DNA from 2 places in the Streptomyces sp. NBC_01476 genome. Region 2 is predicted to be linked to the other one. Evidence: riboswitches for the same ligand, from Rfam matches in the RefSeq annotation. Region 2 holds a riboswitch; the other holds the start of a gene.
What was found. A riboswitch is a leader RNA that binds a small molecule or an ion and turns the genes downstream of it on or off. The one in region 2 is predicted to bind S-adenosylmethionine.
Positions count from the first base shown of each region.

Region 1 (11,773 bases), 1.3 Mb from region 2:
CTCGTACCGCACCACAGCGCCCGGCTTCGGGGCGTGCAGCACCAGGCCGTTGCCCGCGTAGAGGCCGACGTGGTGGTAGTCGCCGTAGAAGATCACCAGGTCGCCGACGCCCAGCTGGGAGGCGGAGTAGATCCGGGTGCCGGCGTTGGCCTGCTCCTGGGAGGTCCGGGGTATGGAGACACCGGCCTGCGCGTAGGCGTAGGAGGTGAGGCCGGAGCAGTCGAAGGAGCCGGGGCCGGTGGCGCCGTAGACGTACGGCTTGCCGAGTTCGTTCTGCGCGGCGGCGAAGGCGGCGCCGGCCCGCTGGGTGGCCGGCACGGCGTTGCCGAGGTTGACCCGGGAGCTGGCCCGGCTGGCGGCGAGGGCGTCCTGCTGGGCGATCTGCGCGCGCTGCTGGGCGGTGAGCGAGTTGAGCACCGCCTGCGCCTGGGAGAGCTTCTCCTTGGCCTCGTTCTTGCGCTTCGCCAACTCCGCGCGGGTGCTCTGGAGTTCGGCGAGCTTGCTGGTGGCCTCGGCGCGGGACTGGTCCAGGGTCCGCTTGGCGTCCTGGAGTTGGTCGAGCGCGCCGACCTGGAGCGAACTGAGCTGGTCCATGGTGGTGGCCTGCTGCAAATACGTGTCCGGGTTGGCCGACAAGAAGAGCTGGAGCATCGGGTCGATGCCGCCGTTGCGGTACTGGGAGGCGGCGAGGGTGCCGAGGCCGTCCCGGAGCTGGTTGAGGTGCTGCTGCTGCCGGGCGACCTGGTCCTGAAGGCTTGAGGCGTCCTTCTGGAGGGTAGTCAACTTCTCGCTGGCGGCGTCGAGCTTCTCGGTGGCCTGCTCCGCCTGGGTGTAAAGGGCGTCGACCTTGGCCTTGGCGTCCTTGACGGTGGGCTTTGCGGGGGCGGCGTTCGCAGCTTGCGCGGAGAGGGCGACCGCGGCTGCGGCGGTCGCGGTCAGCACGGTCACACGCGTGCGGGTTGCCGGCTTGGGTCGACGGTGGGACGCCACGAAGGCGAGCTCCTTCTTCCTTCAGCCGCCTACCGGTTCAGCTGGCGGGCGGCCCCCGAGCGCCATCCGGGTTGGATGATCGACTGCGCGGAGGTTCGACGCCTGACCTTAGTGACCTTCCTGTGATCGGATCAAATCTTTGTAGGCAAAATCTCGACCGGTTCGCACATTCTTTACGTCAGTCGCACCAGCGGTGAGGGCCACGCGACGCTGAGTTGCTCGAACACGCCCGAACAACCCTGCGGCGCAAGCGGGTTGAGCCGGACAGGGCGGGGCGGCGGAAGGCGGCGGACCGGCACGGACCGGAGGTCAGACGCGGACCGGGGGTCAGACGCGGGCGAGGCGCTTGAGCAGCAGGGTGGAGGCCACCGGGCGGGCGCCGGCCTTGGCGACGCCGTCGGCCACCTCACGGTCGGCGGAGACCACCACGATCTGGCGGCCCGGCGGTTCCGCGCGCACCAGGCGGCGGATCAGCTCGTCCGCCGTCTCCCCGGCCTTGCTGAAGAGCACCCGCACCCCGCGCGGCGGCGCGAGCAGCACCGGCATGTCGAGATCGGCGCCGTCGAAGACGCAGGTGACCTCCGCGCCGCTCTGCGCGGCCAGCGCCGCCAGGCCGCCGAGCAGCCGCAGCCGCTGCTTCTCCAGCGGCAGCGACGGATAGCCGGTCTTGGTGACGTTGTAGCCGTCCACCACCAGATGCGCCTGCGGCAGCGCGAGCAACTGGTCGAGCAGCTGCGGATCCGTCGCGGACAGCGCCCGCGTGGCGATGTCGTGCGCGCTGAACTGGCCGGGCGCCACCGCCTCCACCGTGTCGGCGGGCCGGACGCCGATCGTGTCCCGGGGCGGCAGCGCGAGTTCGCGGCGCAGCCCGGCGGCGGCGTCCAGCACGGTGTCGAGCAGCAGCCGCAGCCGTACGTCCTCGACGCTGCGCCCCTCGCGCACCGCCCGCCGGCCGGCCTCCATCACCGCTTCGGCCTCGGTCAGCCGGGTCCGCAGCCGGCGCGCCTCGGCCTCGGCGGCGGCCCGGTCGCGTTCGGCGGCGGCGCGTACGTCGTCCACCTCGTTCTGCAGCTTCCGCTGGGCGGCCTCCGCCCGCTTGACGTCGCTGTGCGCGGCGCGCAGCTTGCGGTGCAGGGCGTCGCTCTCCTTGCGGACCGTCTCCAGCTCGCTGCGCGCCCGGATGGCCTCGGTGCGGGCCTGGGCACGCAGCTCGTCGACCTCCTCGCGCAGCCGGGCCAGCTCGGCGAGCGTCTCCTCGTCGGCGCGCTCGGCGTCCGCCCGCTGCGCCTCCTCCCCCGCGGTGGCGACCAGCTTCGCCCAGCCGGCCGGCCGCAGCAGGTAGGCAGCGGCGGCCACGTCGAGCGGGTCCGCGGCGGGCGGCGGGGTGCCGCCGTCCAGCGCCTCGGTCAGCTCCGGCTGGACCTCGCGCAGCTTGCCCGCGACCTTCAGCCGGAAGCCGGCGTCCGACTCCAGAGCGGCGGCCAGCGCGGTGGCCGCGTACTTCACACGTCTGGACGGGGTGAAGCGGGCATAGGGCCGCAGCGACACCGGCAGATCGGCGTAGGTGAAACCGCCGAAGGCGTCGGCCGCGATGGCGACGACGCGATGCCGTACGCCCTCGGGCAGCGGTCGGTCGAGCGCGGGCTCGCCCGCACCGCCCTCGCTCGCCCCGGCGTCCGGAACGCCGCCGCTACCGTCCACCAGTCACTCCCGTCCGGTTTCCTCGGCGCCCTCCCGGCCCCCTTCGATCCCTCGGCCGCCGTCTGCTGTATCCATTGTCCCCGTTGCGGAGGTGAATCCGGTAAGTACCTCGTTCGCGGTTCGGCAACGGCTGGGCGGCCGGTCGGCACGGGCGTGTCCGGGTCACCCTACGGCCTCGGCGGTCCGGCGCGCTGCGGCGAGGCGACCTTTGTCCGGTACGCCCGTTCCGTCATCATCGGTCCATGGTCATCCCGGTGTACGACAAGAACCCGGTCCACCGCACGCCGGTCGTGACGTACACGCTGATCGGCCTGTGCACCGCGGTGTTCCTGCTGGGCCCGCTCTCCGGCTTCACCCCGGCCTACGGCGGCGGCCACCGGCTGGTCTGCGAACAGGCGCTCTACTTCAACCGCTGGGGTGTCATCCCGGCCGAGCTCTTCCATGGCAAGCTGCCACCGGGCCGGCTCGACCTGCCGGCCGGCTGCCCGGTCCCGCACGGCTACGGGAAGTCGCCGTTCCTCTCCGTGCTCACCGCGCTCTTCCTGCACGGCGGCTGGGTGCACCTTGTCGGCAACATGCTCTTCCTGTGGGTCTTCGGCGACAACGTCGAGAACCGCATGGGCCGGGTCCGCTTCGCCCTCTTCTACGTGACGGCCGGCTACCTGGCCACGTACGGCTTCGCCTTCGGACACAGCGACGACGCACAGAGCCTGGTGGGAGCCTCGGGAGCCATCTCCGGCGCGCTCGGGGCCTACCTCTACCTCTATCCGAAGTCCCGGGTCACCAGTCTCTTCCCGTTCCTGTTCTTCATCCCGCTGCGCTTCCCCGCGTGGATGGTGCTCGGCTTCTGGTTCGTGCTGCAGTGGCTCGCCGCGCAGACCGCCCAGGGGGGTCCCGGTGTGGCCTATCTCGCCCACGTGGTGGGCTTCGCCTTCGGCTTCCTCTGCGCGTGGGTCTGCTACCGGCCCCGGCGTAAGGTGAGGCTCGTCATCACGCCGACCCAGGGAGACATTCAGCCGTGATCACCGCGATCGTGCTCATCAAGACGTCTGTCGACCGCATCCCGGAGATCGCCGAGTCGATCGCCGCGCTCGACAACGTCAGCGAGGTCTACTCGGTGACCGGCAACTACGACCTCGTCGCGCTGGTGCGGGTGGCCCGCCACGACGACCTGGCCGACATCATCCCGGGGCGGATCTCCAAGATCCCGGGCGTGCGGGTGACCGATACGCATGTCGCCTTCCGCACCTACTCCCAGCACGACCTGGAGGCCGCGTTCGCCATCGGGCTGGACGCGTAGCCCGCAGCGCGGCCGGGAGAGCCGGTCCCCTTCCCGCCCGGCTGTCCCGATCGCCGGGCGGGTCCGTCTTTCACGTGTTCCCCGTGTCCTACCGGGGTGTCCTACCGGGCCGGTACGCAGCGGCCGTTCTCGGTGCGGTAGGTCCACTGGGCGCCGGTGCGGACGAGGGTGGTGACCGCCGCGAGGAACCGGGTGATGTGCTCGTCCGGGGTGCCGGCGCCGAAGCTGACGCGGATGGCGTTGAGCGCACGCTCGCCGGGGGCCGCGTCGGGGGCGCCGCAGGCACCCGGCTCGTCGGGCTCGGCGTCGAGGAGGGTGCGGACCAGCGGGTGCGCGCAGAAGAGCCCGTCGCGGACCCCGATGCCGTACTCCGCGGAGAGCGCCGCGGCGAAGTGCGAGCTGTTCCAGCCCTGGACGACGAAGGAGAGGACGCCGACCCGCTCGGAGTGCTCACCGAAGAGCGACAGGACCCGCACCTCGGGGATGCCCGCGAGCCCTTCCCGCAGCCGGCCGAGCAACTGCCGCTCCCGGGCCACCAGACGGTCGAAGCCCGCCTCGGTGAGGGCCCGGCAGGCGGCCGCGATCGCGTAGGCGCCGATCACATTGGGCGACCCGGCCTCGTGCCGGGCGGCGACCGAGGTGTGCCACTCGACGTCCAGCGTGCCGTCGGCCCGCCGGGCGACCTTCCGGGTGGCGCCGCCGCCCGCCAGGTACGGCTCGGCCTCGCGCAGCCAGTCCGGGCGCCCGGCCAGCACACCGGCGCCGAAGGGCGCGTAGAGCTTGTGCCCGGAGAAGGCGACCCAGTCCACGTCGAGCGCGGCGATGTCGACCGGGTGGTGCGGAGCGAGCTGCGCCGCGTCGAGCACGATCCGGGCGCCGTGCCGGTGCGCGGCGGCGGCCAGCTTCCGCACCGGCCACACCTCGCCGGTCACATTGGACGCCCCGGTGACGCACACCAGCTTGGGCCCCTTGGGGGCGCCGTGCAGGGCCACATCGAGCGCGGCGACCGCCTGCTCGGGAGTCCGCGGCGCCGCCAGCCAGGTGACCTGAGCGCCTTCCGCCCGCTGCCACGGGAGCAGCGACGCGTGGTGCTCGGTGTCGAAGACGTAGACCTGCGTTCCGGCCGGCAGCACCGACGCCAGCAGGTTGAGCGAGTCGGTGGTGGAGCGGGTGAAGATGACCTCGTCGTCGGGGCGACAGCCGAGGAACTCCGCGACGGTCGCCCGGCTCTGCTCGAAGAGGTCGGTGGACAGCTGCGACAGATAGCCCGCACCGCGGTGCACACTGCCGTAGTAGGGCGCGTACGCGGCCACGTCGTCCCACACCCGCTGGAGCGCCGGTGCGCTCGCCGCGTAGTCAAGGGCCGCATACGTGACCTCGCCGCCCGTCACCAGCGGGACCCGAACGTCCCGTCCCAGCACCGGCAGCGGCGTACACACGTCCGCCTCGGCGGAGGGGGTGACGGCGGCAGTGGCGGTGGCAGGGCTGATCACTGTCATGACAGAGCTCCCGAAGTCCGGCTTGCTGAGAGCCTTGCTTGCTCACAGCCTGGTCCTCACCCGGGGCACCCCACCACGGACGGAGGGTTGCCGGACAGCGAGCCGGGGCCTTGACGCTGTCACTCGTGACCTGCGGAGAATTCTGCCACAGACGCGCGAACGCGCAAGACGCCGTCCATCAAGCGGACGGCGTCCCGCACACCTGATACCGGCTCGGCTCAGACGTTGCTCGCGGCCACCCAGCGGTCGAGCGCCGCGGCGGCCTCGCCCGAGTCGATGGAGTGCGCGGCCTGTTCGAGGCGGGCCGCGATCTGCTCCTCCAGCGTGCCCTGCCCCGGGTTCAGCGCCACCAGCGCGGCGGCCGAGTTGAGCAGCACCGCGTCCCGTACCGGCCCGGTCTCCCCGGCGAGCAGCCGGCGGGCCACATCGGCGTTGTAGGCCGCGTCGGCGCCCCGCAGCGCCTCCACCGGCACCAGGCCGATGCCGACGTCGCGGGGGTCGAAGGCGCGCTGCTCGACCTTGCCGTCGCGGACCACCCACACCTGGGAGGTGGCGGTGGTGGTCAGCTCGTCCAGGCCGTCGTCGCCGCGGAACACCAGGGCGGAGGAGCCGCGTTCGGCGAGCACGCCGGCGAGGATCGGTGCCATCCGCGGGTCGGCGACCCCGGTGGCCTGGGCCCGTACCCGGGCCGGGTTGGTCAGCGGGCCGAGGAAGTTGAAGGTGGTGGCGACGCCCAACTCGGCCCGGGCGGTGGCCACATGACGCAGCGCCGGGTGGAACTTCACCGCGAAGCAGAAGGTGATGCCGGCCTCGGCGGCCACCTCGGCGACGCGCTCCGGAGTGAGCTGCAGATTGACGCCGAGCTTCTCCAGCACGTCGGAGGCGCCGCTGGCGGAGGAGGCGGCGCGGTTGCCGTGCTTGACGACCTTGGCGCCGGTGCCGGCCACCACGATCGCGGACATGGTGGAGATGTTGACCGTCTTGGCCCGGTCGCCGCCGGTGCCGACGATGTCCACGCTGGGGCCGGGGACCTCGATGGTGTTGGCGTGCTCGTACATCGCCCGCACCATGCCGATGACCTCGTCCACGGTCTCGCCCTTGGCCCGCAGGGCGATGGCGAACCCGGCGATCTGCACGTCGGTGGCTTCGCCGCGCATGATCCGGTCCATCGCCCAGGCGGTGTCCCCCGCGGTCAGATCCTCGCCGGCCAGCAGGGAGCTCAGCACGTCGGGCCAGGAGCGGGGGCCTCCGGCGGGGGTCTCAGTGCTCATGGTCACGCTCCTGGAAAAGGGTCACCCTCTGGCAGGGTGCAGCCTATCGGGGCGGCAGCCCCGTCCAACCGGTGACTCGGTGCCGCTGCGTCGTGGCCGGCCGCGCAGTTCCCCGCGCCCCTTCGGGGCACGTTCCCGCACCGCCCCCCGGAACGTAAGGGCCCCGTCCGAGGGTCGGACGGGGCCCTTACGGGTGGGGCGGGAACGCTAGTGGTGACCGTGCCCCGAGGTGATCTCCTCGTACTCCTCGGCCGTCGGCTTCGGAATCTGGCTGTGCTCCCCGTAGAACCCCTTGGAAAGCTTCGCCTGCGCCTTGGCGACCGGGCTGAGCTTGCGCTCCACCCCGTTCTCGTCGACCTCGGGTCCTGGGTCGATCGGCTTCGGCTGGACGTGGGCGGTGAGCACGTGCAACTGCTGCTGCGACAGCGGCTCGTGCACCTCGATGAACTCACCGTGCGGCAGCCGCTTGATGATGCCGGTCTCCCGCCCGTGCAGCACCTTGTCGCGGTCGCGCCGCTGCAGCCCCAGACAGATCCGCTTGGTGACCCAGAACGCCAGTACCGGCAGCACGAAGAAGCCGACCCGGACGAACCAGGTGATCGCGTTGATCGACAAGTGGAAGTGCGTGGCGAACAGGTCGTTGCCACCACCGATCAGCAGCACGAAGTAGACCGTCAGCCAGGCCACACCGAAGCCGGTCCGCACCGGGCGGTTCCGCGGCCGGTCCAGCAGATGGTGCTCCCGCTTGTCGCCGGTCACCCACGACTCGATGAACGGGTAGACCGCGATGGCCACCATCACCAGCGGGAAGATCATCAGCGGGATGAAGACGCCGAGGACCAGCGTGTGGCCCCAGCCTCTGATCTCCCAGCCGGGCATCACCCGGATCAGGCCCTCGGAGAAGCCCATGTACCAGTCGGGCTGTGCTCCGGTGGACACCTGGTCCGGCCGGTACGGGCCCATCGTCCAGATCGGGTTGATGGTGGCGACCGCCGCGATGGCGGCGATGACACCGAAGACCACGAAGAAGAAGCCGCCCGCCTTGGCCATGTAGATCGGCAGCAGCGGGGTGCCGACGACGTTCTTCTCGGTCTTGCCGGCACCCGGGAACTGGGTGTGCTTGTGGAAGAAGACCAGGATCAGGTGGGCGACCAGCAGGCCGGCCATCAGACCTGGCAGCAGCAGGATGTGCACCGAGTAGAACCGCGACACGAAGTCGTGGCCGGGGAACTCGCCGCCGAAGAGGAACATCGACAGATACGTGCCGACGATCGGCGTGGAGAGGACCGCGCCCTCCATGAACCGCACACCGGTGCCGGAGAGCAGGTCGTCGGGGAGCGAGTAGCCGGTGAAGCCGGTGAACATGCCCAGGAAGAGCAGCGACCAGCCGAAGAGCCAGTTGACCTCGCGCGGCCGGCGGAAGGCGCCGGTGAAGAAGACGCGCATCATGTGCACGATCATCGCCGCGATGAAGATCAGCGCGGCCCAGTGGTGGATCTGCCGGATCAGCAGACCGCCGCGGACCTCGAAGCTGATGTGCATCGTGGAGGCGTACGCGTCGGACATCCGCACACCCTGCAGCGGCGCGTACGGGCCGTGGTAGACGACCTCGCTCATGCTCGGGTGGAAGAACAGCGTCAGATAGACACCCGTGAGGATGAGGATCGTGAAGCTGTAGAGGCAGACCTCGCCCAGCATGAAGGACCAGTGGTCCGGGAAGATCTTGCGCAGGTTGGACTTGGCGAGCTTGTACAGCCCGAGCCGTCCGTCGGTCCACTCCGCGACGCGCTCACCGGGGTTGGTCGGCCGGCGCCGGGTGGGGGTTTCGGTGGTTGTACTCATCAGCGCTCCCAGAAAGCCGGGCCGACGGGCGCCTCGAAGTCGCCAAGCGCGATGAGGTTGCCCTCACCGTTGACGCTGATCCGAAGCTGCGGCAGCGGGTGTCCCGCGGGGCCGAAGAGCACCCGGGCACCGTCGGACAGGTCGAACGTCGACTGGTGGCACGGGCAGAGCACATGGTGCGTCTGCTGCTCGTACAGGCTGATCGGGCAGCCGACGTGGGTGCAGATCTTGGAGAACGCCACGATGCCCTCGTGGCCCCAGTTGGCCTCGCGCTTGTCCTTGATGTCCTCCGGCTTGAGCCGGACGATCATCAGGGCGGCCTTGGCGATCTGCTGCTGGAAGTCCTCGGCCGACTCCTCCAGGCCCTGCGGCTGGGCGAAGGTCAGCGAGCCGACCACCACGTCCTCGGGCCGCAGCGGCTCGTTGGTGTTGGAGTTGATCAGCACCTTGCCCTTGGCCCACAGCGTGTGCTGGAGCTTGTCCTCCGGCAGCGGGCCGAGGTCGCGCAGGATCACCAGGCCGGAGAGCGGCACCAGGGTCAGCGCGCCGAACATGGTGTTCCGGATCAGCTTGCGGCGGCCGAAGCCGCTCTCCTTGGCACCGGTGATCCACTGCTGGCGGACGTTCTCGCGCAGCTCGTCGTCGGCGTCCACCCGGTGGCGCTCGTCGGCGATCTCCTCGTCGGACATCAGCGTGCGGGCCCAGTGGATGGCGCCCGCGCCGATGCAGAAGAGCGCCACGCCCAGCGTCAGCCCGAGCGAGAAGTTCAGCGCGCTCACATGGCCGAACGGGAAGATGTAGACGATCTTGTCGACCGGGAAGATCACGAAGCAGGCGATGAACGCGATGGTGCCGAGCATCGACAGGGTGAAGAGGCCGGCCACCACTCGCTCGGAGTGCTTGGCCGCCTTGTCGTCGATGTCCTGGCGGCGGTGCTCGTGGGGCGGCAGCCCGGGATTGGCGAACGGGTCGGTCTTGACCGCTACGCCGCCCTCGGGGGCGCCGTGTTCGCTCGGCAGGTTCTCTGACACGTCGTTGTGAGATCCAGTCTCGCTCATGACTTCTTGGCCTTAGTGGTCCGGGCGGCGACCCACGTGGCGATGGCGATCAGCGTGCCGAGGCCGAAGACCCAGGCGAACAGGCCCTCGGAGACCGGGCCGATGCTGCCGAGGGTGAAGCCGCCCGGGTTGGGGCTGTTCGCGCTGTCGACCGCCTTGAGGTAGGCGATGATGTCGGCCTTGGAGTCCGACGGCATGGTGCTGTCGGGGAAGGACGGCATGTTCTGCGGGCCGGTCTGCATGGCCTCGTAGACGTGCTTGGGGTCGACACCCTTCAGGCTCGGCGCGAACTTGCCGTCGGTCAGCGCGCCGCCCTTGCCCACGAAGTTGTGGCACTGGGAGCAGTTGGTGCGGAACAGTTCACCGCCCTTGGCGGCGTCGGCGCCGCTCGGGCTGTACTGGTCCTTGGTCGGGATGACCGGGCCGGGACCGAACGAGGCGATGTACGCCGCCAGCTGGTCGATCTGGGCCTGGGTGTAGATGACCGGGTGCTTCTCGATCTGGGCACCGGGCTGCTGGGCCGGCATGCGGCCGGTGCCGACCTGGAAGTCCACGGCGGCGCTGCCGACACCGACCAGCGTCGGGCCGTCGGAACTGCCCTGCCCCGAGGTGCCGTGGCAGCTTGCGCAGCCCACGGAGTACAGCTTCTTGCCCTGCTCGATGGCCAGCGACTGCGCCGAGTCATCGGCGTGTGCCTGCGGTGCCGGCGCGAGCGCCGCGTACAGCCCCCCGGTGGCCGCGAGCGCGAAGAATAGGACGACAAGCGCCGCCAGCGGGTGGCGCCGTCGTGCGGAGAGCTTTTTCACGGATTACCCCGAGTGTCAGGATCTCTTGTCGATGCTTTGACTGTGTCTGGCTGGGCCCACCCGGTCTGTCCCGGAGCCCGGGACCGGCTACTTGATCAGGTAGATCGTGGCGAAGAGGCCGATCCAGACCACATCGACGAAGTGCCAGTAGTAGGACACGACGATGGCAGCGGTGGCCTGCTGGTGAGTGAACCGCTTGGCCGCGTAGGTGCGGCCGAGTACCAGCAGGAACGCGATCAGTCCGGCGGTCACGTGCAACCCGTGGAACCCGGTGGTCAGGTAGAACGCGGAGCCGTACGGGTCCGAGCTGAGCGAGATCCCGTCCTTCTTGACCAGGTTCGTGTACTCGAAGATCTGTCCGCCGACGAAGACCGCGCCCATGATGAAGGTCACGATGAACCACGAGCGGAGCTTCTTCACGTCGCCGCGCTCCGCGGCGAACACGCCCATCTGGCAGGTGAAGGACGAGAGCACCAGGATCGTGGTGTTCGTCGCCGAGAACGGCACGTTCAGCGCGTGCGCGTGTTCCTTCCAGAAGTCGGCACCCGTGACCGACCGAAGGGTGAAGTACATCGCGAAGAGGGCCGCGAAGAACATCAGCTCGGAGCTCAACCAGATGATGGTTCCGACGCTGGTGAGGTTCGGCCGGTTGACCGACGGGTGCGCGTGCCCGGTTTCTACTGCTGTTGCTGTCGCCACGTCCGACATTATGTCGGTCCCTTATCCGGCGCTCACTGCGGGGGTCCCCTTCGGTGTGTCAAGGCCCCGGCAGTGCGCGCGAGTCGGGATCCGGGCGCCACCCGAACGGGGTAACCCTTCTGGGAAAGGCGCTGGCGGGAGTAGCATCCCAGTCACTTGAGAATGCGTTCACGAGGAGGCACCAGGATGCAGGCGACCGCCACCGTGCTGGTCTACAGCGACGACGCGAACACCCGGGAGCAGGTCCGGCTCGCCGTCGGCCGCAAGCCGGCCTCGGACCTGCCCGCGGTGGAGTACGTGGAGTGCGCGACGCTCCCCGCGGTCCTCGAACAGCTGGAACGCGGCGGCATCGATGTGTGCGTGCTGGACGGCGAGGCCAATCCGGCCGGCGGCATGGGCGTGTGCCGGCAGATCAAGGACGAGATCTTCCGCTGCCCGCCGGTGCTGGTGCTGATCGGCCGCCCGCAGGACGCGTGGCTGGCCACCTGGAGCCGCGCGGATGCCGCGGTGACCCACCCGGTGGACCCGGTGAACCTCAGCGACACCCTCGCCACCCTCCTCCGCCGCCGGATCACCCCGGCCGGAGCGGCGGTCGCGAGCCGGTAGG
Region 1 covers NZ_CP109446.1:1,995,708-2,007,480, forward strand. Annotated here, with positions in the region: gene OG552_RS08715 (C40 family peptidase) at 1-990, opposite strand, end outside; gene OG552_RS08720 (NYN domain-containing protein) at 1,318-2,694, opposite strand; gene OG552_RS08725 (rhomboid family intramembrane serine protease) at 2,934-3,713, shown strand; gene OG552_RS08730 (Lrp/AsnC family transcriptional regulator) at 3,710-3,991, shown strand; gene OG552_RS08735 (aminotransferase class V-fold PLP-dependent enzyme) at 4,093-5,490, opposite strand; SAM riboswitch class IV at 5,504-5,621, opposite strand; gene trpD (anthranilate phosphoribosyltransferase) at 5,709-6,761, opposite strand; gene qcrB (cytochrome bc1 complex cytochrome b subunit) at 6,969-8,603, opposite strand; gene qcrA (cytochrome bc1 complex Rieske iron-sulfur subunit) at 8,603-9,661, opposite strand; gene qcrC (cytochrome bc1 complex diheme cytochrome c subunit) at 9,658-10,467, opposite strand; gene ctaE (aa3-type cytochrome oxidase subunit III) at 10,555-11,175, opposite strand; gene OG552_RS08765 (hypothetical protein) at 11,353-11,772, shown strand.
Region 1: it holds a riboswitch for S-adenosylmethionine, as region 2 does, so the genes downstream of both, OG552_RS08735 (aminotransferase class V-fold PLP-dependent enzyme) here and thrC (threonine synthase) in region 2, are expected to answer to the same signal.

Region 2 (11,773 bases):
GACGCTGACCACCGAGGCGTTCCGGCCCGAGCTCGCCGAGATCGACCGGCTCTCCACCCTGGAGATCGCCCGGACCATGAACGCCGAGGACAGCACCGTGCCGGCCGCGGTGGCCGGAGCGCTGCCGGCCATCGCGGCGGCGATCGACGGCATCGCCGAACGCATGGCGCGCGGCGGCCGGTTGATCTACGCGGGTGCCGGCACGGCAGGGCGGCTCGGCGTGCTCGACGCGAGCGAGTGCCCGCCGACCTTCAACACCACCCCCGGGCGCGAGGTCGTGGGGCTGATCGCGGGCGGCCCGCAGGCGATGGTCACCTCCGTCGAAGGGGCCGAGGACAGCAAGGAGTTCGCGGCGGCGGACCTCGCGGCGCTGCACCTCACCGCCGACGACAGCGTGGTCGGCATCTCGGCGTCCGGCCGCACCCCTTACGCGCTCGGCGCGGTCGAATACGCGCGCGCCGCCGGGGCGTTGACGGTCGGGCTCGCCTGCAACGCGCGCTCACCGCTGGCCGCGGCGGCCGACCACGGCATCGAGGTGGTGGTCGGACCGGAACTGGTCGTCGGTTCCACGCGGCTGAAGTCCGGCACCGCCCAGAAGCTCGTGCTCAACATGCTCTCGACGATCACGATGATCCGGCTCGGCAAGACGTACGGGAATCTGATGGTCGACGTCCGTGCCTCCAACGAGAAGCTGCGGGCGCGCTCCCGCCGGATCGTGGCGCTCGCCACCGGGGCGGGTGACGCGGCCATCGAGGCGGCCCTGACCGCCACGGAGGGCGAGGTCAAGCCGGCGATCCTCACCTTGCTGGCGAAGGTCGACGCCCCCACTGCGAACCGCCTGCTCGCCGCCACCAACGGCCACCTCCGCCAGGCCCTGGCCACCGCCACCCCCTAACGCCTCCCCCGCCCCCACCACACCGGCCCCCGCGGCCTCCACAGTGCCGGGGGGCGTCGCTGGGGGTGATGATGAAGGACGGATCGCAGTCCACGGAGAGGAGAGGCCCGCGGTGAGTGGCGAGGACGCCGGGATCGAGCAGGGCGGCGCGCTGCGGCGGGTGATGCGGGGCCGCGACCCCGCCGAGGAGCACCGGGCCTCCACCCCGCTGGAACTCCTCTTCGACCTGACCTTCGTGGTCGCGGTCTCCCAGGCCGCCGCCGAACTCCACCACGCCCTGTCCGAAGGCCACACCCGCACCGCGCTGGCCGGATACGCCGCCGTCTTCTTCGCCATCTGGTGGGCGTGGATGAACTTCACCTGGTTCGCCTCCGCGTACGACACCGACGACGTGCCCTACCGGCTGCTGACCCTGCTGCAGATGAGCGGCGCCCTCGTCCTGGCCGCCGGGGTGCACGCGGCCTTCGACGGCGACTTCGCCGTGGTCGTCATCGGCTATGTGATCATGCGGGTGGCGATGGTCACCCAATGGCTGCGGGCCGCACGCGAACACCCCGACGGCCGGACCGCCGCACTCCTGTACGCCGCCGGGATCGCACTGGTGCAGGCCGGGTGGATCGCGCGGCTGTGGGTGCCGGGCGGCTGGGCGTACGCGACCTTCGCGGTGCTGGCGGCGGCCGAACTGACCGTGCCGGCCTGGGCGGAGAAACGGGGCCGGGCGACCAGCTGGCACCCGGGCCACATCGCCGAGCGGTACGGCCTGTTCACCCTCATCGTGCTGGGCGAGGTCATCCTCGCCTCACTGGCGGCCGTGCAGTCCGCGGTGACCGAGCGCGGTCTGTCCGCGGAGCTGCTGCTGATCGCCATCGGCGGGCTGCTGCTGGTGTTCAGCCTCTGGTGGATCTACTTCACCGGTTCCGAGGCCACCCTGCCGACCTTGCGTGCCGCACTGAGCTGGGGATACGGCCACTACCTGGTCTTCGCCTGCGTCGCGGCGATCGGGGCGGGCCTGGAGAGCGCGCTGGACAGCACCGAGCACCACGGGGATCTCTCCCCCCGGGGCGCCGCGCTGTCGGTGGCCGTACCGGTCGCGGTCGTCGTGCTGCTGCTGGGCGTCCTGCACGAGATGACCGGCACCGGCGCGGTCGGGCACCGGCTGCTGGTGGTGGCCGGCGCGGCCGTGGTGCTGGCACTGGCCTTCAGCGTGCCGGGCATCGGCGTGGGCGGCGCGGTGCTGGGCATGGGCCTGGCCGTCGCGGCCACCCTCGCCGCCAATCTGACCGTCCGCCACCGCCGGGCGATGGCCGGCGCCCGGGCCTGAGGCCGGACCCCGGCAGGGACGCCTGCCGCCCGGATCCGAGGGCAGATCCCAGCCGGAGTCGTCCGGCACCGCACCTGAGCCGGGTCCGGGCAGGGTCGTCCGGCACGCGCCCCGAAGCCCGTCTCAGTCGGAATGCGGCGCCACGGTGTCGCTCGGCTCCGGCGCCGGCGCCGGAGCCGTGTCCTGGGCGGCGGACCCAGCGGCGTGCTGGGCTGCCGCCCCGGCAGCGTCCTGGGCGGCGGACCCGGCGGCGGCCTCCGGTGCCGCGATGGCCGACGCCGGGGCCACGAAGAGCGGCACGCGCTTGCGTTTCCGCTTCCTGCGCCGGTACCCGGCGCGATCCGGTGCGCCCACGTAATCGTCGGGCTGCCAGATCCGGCCCAGCCAGAGGCCGGCCGGCACCCGCTCGCGGCACGCCTCCTCCATCGGGCCGGCCTGGTCGATGGCGTAGGTGAGCGGGATGCGGTAGCGCAGGCGGGGCAGGCCGGGCGCGGGCGGGTCGGCGTCGCGGACCCGCTTCCACAGCAGCCGGTCGTCGCGGTCGATGGCGCCGCGCGGAAAGAGTTCGAGGGTGGCGGTGGGGTGCGCCGCCGCGTCACCGGTGGAGTAGATGGCCACCGCGGCGAGGGAGTCCCAGGGCAGGAAGACGACGTCCTCCGCCATCTCCTGGAACCACCACCAGCCCTCCGCGTCGAGCACGAACCGCTCATGCCGCCCCACCCACGCCCCGAACTGCATGAAGAGCGTCAGGAACGACAGGAAACAGAAGACCCCGACGAGAACGTCCCGCCCGATGCCGTGCGCGAGCAGCCCCGACAGCACCGCCGCGCCCACGAAGAGCACGACCACGATCCACCAGGCCACCGCGTTCGCCGCCAGCAGCAACCGTCCCGACCGGATGACCGTCGCATCCTCAGCCGGCCGCCGCCCGTGCGGACCGCTCAACGTCCCCATGCCCAGACCCTAACCTCAGCCCGCCACCCGCGCGTTACCGTCCGGACATACAGCCGGGCGGCGAAGCGCCGGGGCCGGGCACAACGAGCGGCGCCCCCTCCCGTGACGGGAGGGGGCGCCGCTCGGTGGCTTCAGGGCTGCTGATCCCGGGGGATCAGAAGTCCATGTCACCGCCGGGCATACCGCCCGGCGCGCCGGCCGGGGCGGCCTTCTCCGGCTTGTCGGCGATGACGGCCTCGGTGGTGAGGAAGAGCGCGGCGATGGAGGCCGCGTTCTGCAGGGCGGAGCGGGTGACCTTCGCCGGGTCGATGATGCCCTCGGCGATCATGTCGACGTACTCACCGGTCGCGGCGTTGAGGCCGTGGCCGACGGGCAGGTTCCGCACCTTCTCGACGATGACGCCGCCTTCGAGACCACCGTTGACGGCGATCTGCTTCAGCGGGGCCTCCAGCGCGAGCTTGACGGCGTTGGCACCGGTCGCCTCGTCGCCTTCGAGCTCCAGCTTCTCGAAGACCGCGGTCGCCTGCAGCAGGGCCACGCCACCACCGGCGACGATGCCCTCCTCGACGGCGGCCTTGGCGTTGCGCACCGCGTCCTCGATGCGGTGCTTGCGCTCCTTCAGCTCGACCTCGGTCGCGGCGCCGGCCTTGATGACGGCCACGCCGCCGGCCAGCTTCGCGAGGCGCTCCTGGAGCTTCTCGCGGTCGTAGTCGGAGTCGCTGTTCTCGATCTCGGCACGGATCTGGTTGACCCGGCCGGCGACCTGGTCGCTGTCACCGGCGCCGTCCACGATCGTGGTCTCGTCCTTGGTGATGACCACGGTACGGGCGCGGCCGAGCAGGTCGAGGCCCGCGTTCTCCAGCTTCAGGCCGACCTCCTCGGAGATGACCGTGCCGCCGGTGAGGATGGCGATGTCGCCGAGCATGGCCTTGCGGCGGTCACCGAAGCCCGGGGCCTTGACGGCGACGGACTTGAAGGTGCCGCGGATCTTGTTGACGACCAGGGTGGAGAGCGCCTCGCCCTCGACGTCCTCGGCGATGATCAGCAGCGGCTTGCCGGACTGCATGACCTTCTCCAGCAGCGGGAGGAGGTCCTTCACCGAGGAGATCTTGGAGTTGACGATCAGGATGTACGGGTCGTCGAGCGTCGCCTCCATCCGCTCCAGGTCGGTGGCGAAGTAGGCGGAGATGAAGCCCTTGTCGAAGCGCATGCCCTCGGTGAGCTCAAGCTCAAGACCGAAGGTCTGCGACTCCTCGACGGTGATGACGCCTTCCTTGCCGACCTTGTCCATGGCCTCGGCGATCAGCTCGCCGATCTGGGTGTCAGCGGCGGAGATGGAGGCGGTGGAAGCGATCTGCTCCTTGGTCTCCACGTCCTTGGCCTGCTCCAGCAGGGCGGCGGAGACGGCCTCGACGGCCTTCTCGATGCCGCGCTTGAGGGCCATCGGGTTGGCGCCGGCGGCAACGTTGCGCAGGCCTTCCCGGACCAGGGCCTGGGCGAGCACGGTCGCGGTGGTCGTACCGTCGCCGGCGACGTCGTCCGTCTTCTTGGCGACTTCCTTGACCAGCTCGGCGCCGATCTTCTCGTACGGGTCCTCGAGCTCGATCTCCTTGGCGATGGAGACACCATCGTTGGTGATCGTGGGGGCGCCCCACTTCTTTTCGAGGACGACGTTCCGGCCCTTCGGGCCGAGGGTGACCTTGACGGCGTCGGCGAGCTGGTTCATACCGCGCTCGAGTCCGCGCCGCGCCTCCTCGTCGAACGCGATGATCTTAGCCATTGTGAAGTGTCCTCCGCGGACTGGGGGTTCCCCCACCGAGGCAGGGGGCGGTGGATCGGACCGCGTAGGCGCCCGCGACGGACGGCCAGCCGGCCGCCGGTTCCTTCCCGGCGCCCGAGCGGGCCTCACCGACCCGGTCCAAGTTGTCACTCTCACTAGGAGAGTGCTAACCAATGATTAGCACTCCGACCGTGAGAGTGCAAGCAGACCCCCACCCCCGAGCGGCGTCAGGACCGGGCACCCGGCGGCGGGCGGCGGGCGCCCGCGGACGCGCGAAGGGCCCGCACCGGACGCGCGAAGGGCCCGCACCATGAGCCGGTGCGGGCCCTTCGGCCTGAGAGAAACGCCGCGTCGATGGTCGAACGCGCCGGGATGTCAGCCTGCCAGCCGGACCATGTCCGCCTGCGGCCCCTTCTGACCCTGCGAGATCTCGAACTCGACTCGCTGGCCTTCTTCGAGGGTGCGGTAGCCGTCCATCTGGATCGCGCTGTAGTGGACGAAGACATCCGCACCACCGTCGACCGCGATGAAGCCGTAGCCCTTCTCCGCGTTGAACCACTTGACGGTGCCCTGAGCCATTCCCAACTCCCCTATTACTGGCCCTATCGCGGCCCCGCACTCCGCGGGCCCGGGTCAGACCTCACCCACCGGAGCGACCCTTACCGTGGACAGGAGGGAGCTCTGGGAGGCGTGCGCCGGAACGCGTCGACCGCGGCTGAATGTATCTGTCCGGATGCCCACTGCAACAGGTCAATTGGACGAGAATTCTGGGTCTGACTCATCGGAAATAACCCAGGAAAAAACGATAATGCGGGGCATCTCGGACCGGACACATCGGGCGATCCGGGAGAATTCGCGTGTGAATTTGGCGATAAATCGCCGCACCACCCAGGACTGGCGACTCACTTGCCCCCCGCAACAGTACAGCCCTTCAACTACCGCCCCGCACCGCCCCCGCCGGGCCCGGACAGCGAAGAGCCCCGCCCACCACGAGGGGTGAGCGGGGCCGCAGAACCCACGGAAAACCGCGGATCAAAACAACAGCGGACAGTCCGCGGTTTCAGCCACCCGCCACCGCGGGAATGATCGAGACACTCGCGCCGTCCGGCACCACCGTCTCCAGCCCCGACGAGAAACGCACATCGTCGTCGTTCACATAAACGTTCACGAAACGCCGCAGCTTTCCCGCGTCGTCGAGAACCCGCGCCGAAATACCGGCGTGATTCTTCTCCAGCGACGTGATGACCTCGGCCAGCGTCGCGCCCTCGGCCGGCACCTCGGCCTGGCCGCCGGTGTAGGTACGGAGAATGGTCGGGATTCGAACAGAAGCAGTCATGCGAGGCCAGCCTCTCGGAACGCGGCAAGGGTCGGGCGGATGATCGCGGTCGGTCCGGTGGTGGGCGCGACCGCGTCCAGGGTCTTCAGGCCGTCGCCGGTGTTGAGCACGACGGTCTCGGCGGCCGGGTCGAGCTGCCCGGTCTCGATCAGCTTCTGCAGCACACCCACGGTCACCCCGCCGGCCGTCTCCCCGAAGATCCCCTCGGTCCGCGCCAGCAGCTTGATCGCGTCGACCACCTGCTCGTCGTTCACATCCTCGACCGCCCCGCCGGTACGGCGGGTGATGTCCAGGACGTACGGGCCGTCCGCCGGGTTGCCGATCGCCAGCGACTTGGCGATGGTGTCCGGCTTCACCGGCCGCACCACGTCGACACCGGCTTTGTAGGCCGCGGACACCGGGGAACAGCCCTCCGCCTGGGCGCCGTAGATCTTGTACGGCTTCTCCTCGACCAGGCCGAGCTTGATCAGCTCCTGCAGACCCTTGTCGATCTTGGTGAGCTGGGAGCCGGAGGCGATCGGGATGACCAGGTTGTCCGGCAGGCGCCAGCCGAGCTGCTCGGCGATCTCGTAGGCGAGCGTCTTGGAGCCCTCGCCGTAGTAGGGGCGGAGGTTCACATTGACGAAGCCCCAGCCCTCGCCGATCGGGTCGCCGATCAACTCCGAGCAGAAGCGGTTGACCTCGTCGTACGAGCCCTCGATACCGACCAGTTGGCCGCCGTAGACCGCGGCCATGACGACCTTGCCGGCCTCCAGGTCGTGCGGGATGAAGACGCAGCTGCGCAGGCCCGCGCGGGCCGCGGCGGCGCCCACCGCACCGGCCAGATTGCCGGTGGAGGAGCAGGACAGGGTGGTGAGTCCGAAGGTGCGGGCGGCTTCCAGGGCGATGGCGACGACGCGGTCCTTGAAGGAGTGCGTCGGGTTGCCGGAGTCGTCCTTGACGTACAGGCCGCCGGTGATGCCCAGTTCACGGGCGAGGTTGTCGGCCTTGACGAGCTTCGTCCAGCCGGGGTTGAGATTGGGGTGCTCCGCCACATCGGCGGCCACCGGCAGCAGCGGCGCGTACCGCCAGATGCTGGTCGGGCCGGCCTCGATCCGCCGGCGCAGGCCCTCCGGGTCGCCGACCGGGAGGTCGTAGGCCACTTCGAGGGGGCCGAAACACTCCTCGCAGGCGAACACCGGGCTCAGCGGGAAGCGGGCTCCGCACTCCCGGCAGGACAGCGCGGCGGCGGGTCCGAAGGGGGCGGGGCTGGAGGTGTCGTGGGAGGCGGCGATGGTCTGCACAGCCATGATGGCGAGGCCCTTTCTCCTCATCTTCCTTGTGACGTACGTCGCCACAAGACGGAATTGGCACCTTCCCCACCGTGTGACCTCGCGGTCGGCGGGAGGGTTGCCGGGGCTTCAACGGGCCGTTCCCTCTGCCCCTCTGGATGAGCGCTATTCACTTGTCGTTCAGTTGTCGGCACGGGCACCCGGCATGCGGTCACCCTGCGCGTTGTTCAAGACTGTAACCGACAAAGGCAGCGGTTGAGAGAGTCGTCCGCACCGCGAGATGGATCACAAGGGGTCCCACAGTGCTCGATGAGGTGGAGGGCTGGCTGGCCCGCCGGTCGTGGTCGGCGGCCGACCGGCCGCTGGAGCAGCTGCTCGCGGCGAAGCGGGCGGCGGGCGACCGCGGCACGGTCAGCGTGGTGCTGCCGGCGCTCGACGAGGAGGCCACCGTCGGCGGGATCGTCGGTGCGATCCGCCGTGACCTGATGGCGCCCGCGGCACCGCTGGTGGACGAGCTGATCGTGATCGACTCGGGTTCCCGCGACGGTACGGCCCGGGTCGCGGCGGCGGCCGGGGCGCGGGTGGTGCTGCGGGACACGATCCTGCCGCGGCTGCCGGCGGTGCCCGGCAAGGGCGACGTGCTGTGGCGGTCGCTGCTGGTGGCCCGTGGCGAGATCGTCTGCTTCGTGGACGCGGACCTGCGTGAATTCGACTCACGGTTCGTCTCCGGCATCGTCGGCCCGCTGCTCACCGAGCCGGCCGTGCAGCTGGTCAAGGCGATGTACGAGCGTCCGCTGGAGACCGGCGGCGAGACGCTGCCGGCCGGCGGCGGCCGGGTCACCGAGCTGGTCGCCCGCCCGCTGCTGAACCTGCACTGGCCGCGGCTGGCCGGCTTCGTCCAGCCGCTGGGCGGGGAGTACGCGGCGCGGCGCTCGCTGCTGGAACGGCTGCCGTTCCCGGTGGGCTACGGGGTGGAGCTGGGCATGCTGATCGACGCGCTGGGCCTGGTCGGCCTGGACGCGCTCGCCCAGGTGGACGTCGGCGTACGGCACCACCGGCATCAGGACACGGCGGCGCTGGGCCGGATGGCGGCGGCGATCTACCGCACGGCGCAGCTCCGCCTCTCCCGCGGCCCCCTGGTCCGCCCCCGCCTCACCCAGTTCACCCGCTCCCCCGACGGCTTCACCCCCCACACCCACCCCGTCGACACGGAAGAGCGACCTCCGATGGGGTCCATCCGCGAATACGTGGCCCTGCGGGCCGCCTGACCCCGATCCCCCCTCCGGGGGGCGGCGGACGTCGTGCCCCCCACGGCCCGATCCGGACCACCCGCCGGTCGACGGCTGAGCGCGCAGTTCCCCGCGCCCCCAAGAAGGACGGCGGAGGACGTGCCCCGAAGGGGCGCGAGGAACTGCGCAGCCAGCCACGACGGCGCCGCAGACGACCCGCACGCCCAGCCCCAAGGCCGGATCCGGACCACCCGCCGGTGGACGGCTGAGCGCGCAGTTCCCCGCGCCCCCAAGAAGGACGGCGGAGGACGTGCCCCGAAGGGGCGCGAGGAACTGCGCGACCAGCGACGATGGCGCCGCAGACGACCCGGTTGCCGCCGGGCGGAAGGGCAACGGCGCAGGCGGGGTCACGTTTGAGGCAAGGTCATCCTGGCTAGGCTCGCCGCATGGTCGCAACGCGTCACGCCGCCCCCATCCTGGTCGCCTCCAACCGCGGCCCCGTCTCGTACACCCTCACCGAGAACGGCGAGCTGACCAGCAGACGCGGCGGCGGCGGCCTCGTATCGGGGCTCAGCGCGATCGGCCCGGACGCGGGCGCCGTATGGGTCTGCGCGGCCCTGTCCGACGGCGACCGGGCCGCCGTGAGCCGCGGCGTCGCCGAAGACGGCTCCCGCATGATCGCGGTCGACCCACCCGTCTTCGAGGCCGCCTACAACGGCATCGCCAACTCCGTGCTGTGGTTCGTGCACCACATGCTCTACCAGACCCCGCTGGAGCCGGTCTTCGACGAGGACTTCCGCACGCAGTGGGACGCCTACCGCGCCTACAACGCCGCCTTCGCCGACGCCCTGGCCGAGGAGGCCGCCGAGGGCGCCGCCGTACTCGTGCAGGACTACCACCTCTCCCTGGTCCCGGCGATGCTCCGCGCCCGCCGCCCCGACCTGCGGGTCGGCCACTTCTCACACACCCCCTGGGCACCGCCGGACTACTTCCGGCTGCTGCCGGACGACATCGCGGAGGAACTGCTCGCCGGCATCCTCGGCGCCGACCGGGCCGCCTTCCTGACCCGCCGCTGGGCGGACGCCTTCGCCGCGGCCTGCGTCGCCGTGCTGGGCGCCACGCTCTCCCCCGACGGCCTCGAAGTGACCTGGCGGGGCCGTACCACCCGGCTCGGCGTCCACGGCCTGGGCGCCGACGGGGACTTTCTGCGGGAGCGGGCCGGGCGCCCCGACGTGGCCGCCCAGATGGAAGGGCTGCGCGCCGAGACCGGCGCCGACCGCAAGCTGATCGTCCGGGTGGACCGTACCGAGCTCTCCAAGAACATCGTCCGCGGCCTCCTCGCGTACCGGCAGCTCCTGGCCGAGCACCCCGAGTGGCGGGAGCGCGTCGTCCATGTCGCCTTCGCGTACCCCTCCCGGCAGGACCTGGAGATCTACCGCGACTACACCGCCGAGGTCTCCCGGGTGGCCACCGAGATCAACGCGGAGTTCGGCACGCTGAGCTGGACCCCGGTGCTGCTGAAGGTCGACGACGACTTCCCGCGCTCGCTGGCCGCGTACCGCCTCGCCGACGTCGCCCTGGTCAACCCGATCCGCGACGGCATGAACCTGGTCGCCAAGGAGGTCCCGGTCGTCTCCGACAACGGCGTCGCCCTGGTCCTGTCCCGCGAGGCGGGCGCCTTCGCCGAACTCGCCGACGACGCGATCACCGTCAACCCGTACGACATCCGGGCCACCGCCGCGGCGCTGCTGGAAGGGCTCACCCTCGCACCCGAGGAGCGCGCCGACCGCACCAAACGCCTCGCGGAGGCCGCGACCGCCCTCCCCCCCTCGAAGTGGTTCCTCGACCAGCTCGAAGCCCTGCGCGGCTGACCGCCCGGCGGGGGCTCGGTGCGGAGGTCAGGACAGGGCGTCGGCCAGGGCGTTGAGGACCGCGACGACGCCCTCGGGGCCCGGGACGGTGAGGTCGGCGCGGGTGAGGAGTTCCTTCGGGGATTCCGCGCCGGTGGCCGCGGCGGCCACCAGGAGACCGGGCAGACCCCGTTCGCGCAGGGCGCCCACCGCGTCGAAGGCCGCGATGTCGCCGAGGTCGTCGCCGGCGTAGAGGACGGAGCCCGCGTTCGTCTCACCGAGGTACGCGGCCAGCGCGACGCCCTTGTCCACGCCGGGGGGACGCAGTTCGAGGACGTAGCGGCCCGGTTCGACCATCAGGCCGTGCCGTTCGGCCAGTTCGGCGAGCGGCGCGCGCAGCGCCTCGAAGGCGGCGTCCGGGTCCTCGGTCCTGCGGGTGTGCACCGCGACCGCCCGGCCGCCCTTGTCCTCGATCCAGGTGCCCTGCCACGCGCCGATCCGGTCGAGGAACCCGGGGAGCTCGGCGCGGACCGCGGTGACCCCGGGGTGCGCGCCGGGGGTGCGGACGTCGCTGGTGTGGGCGTCCCAGCGCTCCGCGCCGTAGTGGCCGAGGACCACCAGGTGGTCGAGGCCCGGTACGCCCGCGAAGCCGCCGTAGCGGACCGCGACGCCCGCCGGACGGCCGGTGACGACCACGACGGAAGCCAGGTGCGGGGCGAGCCGGGCCAGCGCGGGCACCGCGCCGGGGTGCGCCCGGGCCTGCTCGGGGTCGGGCACGATCGGCGCCAGGGTGCCGTCGAAGTCGAGGGCGACCACGGCGCGCTCGGGCCGCGCGAGCAGTGCCGCGAGGCCTTCCTTTCCCTCGGGCGTGTGGGGCGTGAGGATGTCGGCGGAGGCCATGCGGCTGACCCTACCCGGGCACGGCGGGCGCATGCCCGGCGTACGGACGCACACACCCCCGCCGGTATCCGGCCGGGCGGTCTCGGCGGCCGGCCGGCCCCGGGGCACCGGCGCCCCGCCGGGGCGGCCTCAGCGTTCGTCGCGCAGCCGGTCCCGCTCCCGGCGCAGCCGGTTCACCGTGCCGGGGGCGTACCGCACTGCCCGCGGGTCGTCCAGGAGCGCGTTCAGCAGCTGGAA
Region 2 covers NZ_CP109446.1:3,326,817-3,338,589, forward strand. Annotated here, with positions in the region: gene murQ (N-acetylmuramic acid 6-phosphate etherase) at 1-895, shown strand, start outside; gene OG552_RS14790 (low temperature requirement protein A) at 1,059-2,216, shown strand; gene OG552_RS14795 (hypothetical protein) at 2,340-3,170, opposite strand; gene groL (chaperonin GroEL) at 3,325-4,950, opposite strand; gene OG552_RS14805 (cold-shock protein) at 5,326-5,529, opposite strand; gene OG552_RS14810 (MoaD/ThiS family protein) at 6,011-6,286, opposite strand; gene thrC (threonine synthase) at 6,283-7,575, opposite strand; SAM riboswitch class I at 7,593-7,722, opposite strand; gene OG552_RS14820 (glucosyl-3-phosphoglycerate synthase) at 7,860-8,825, shown strand; gene OG552_RS14825 (alpha,alpha-trehalose-phosphate synthase (UDP-forming)) at 9,233-10,657, shown strand; gene otsB (trehalose-phosphatase) at 10,685-11,536, opposite strand; gene OG552_RS14835 (DUF3263 domain-containing protein) at 11,666-11,773, opposite strand, start outside.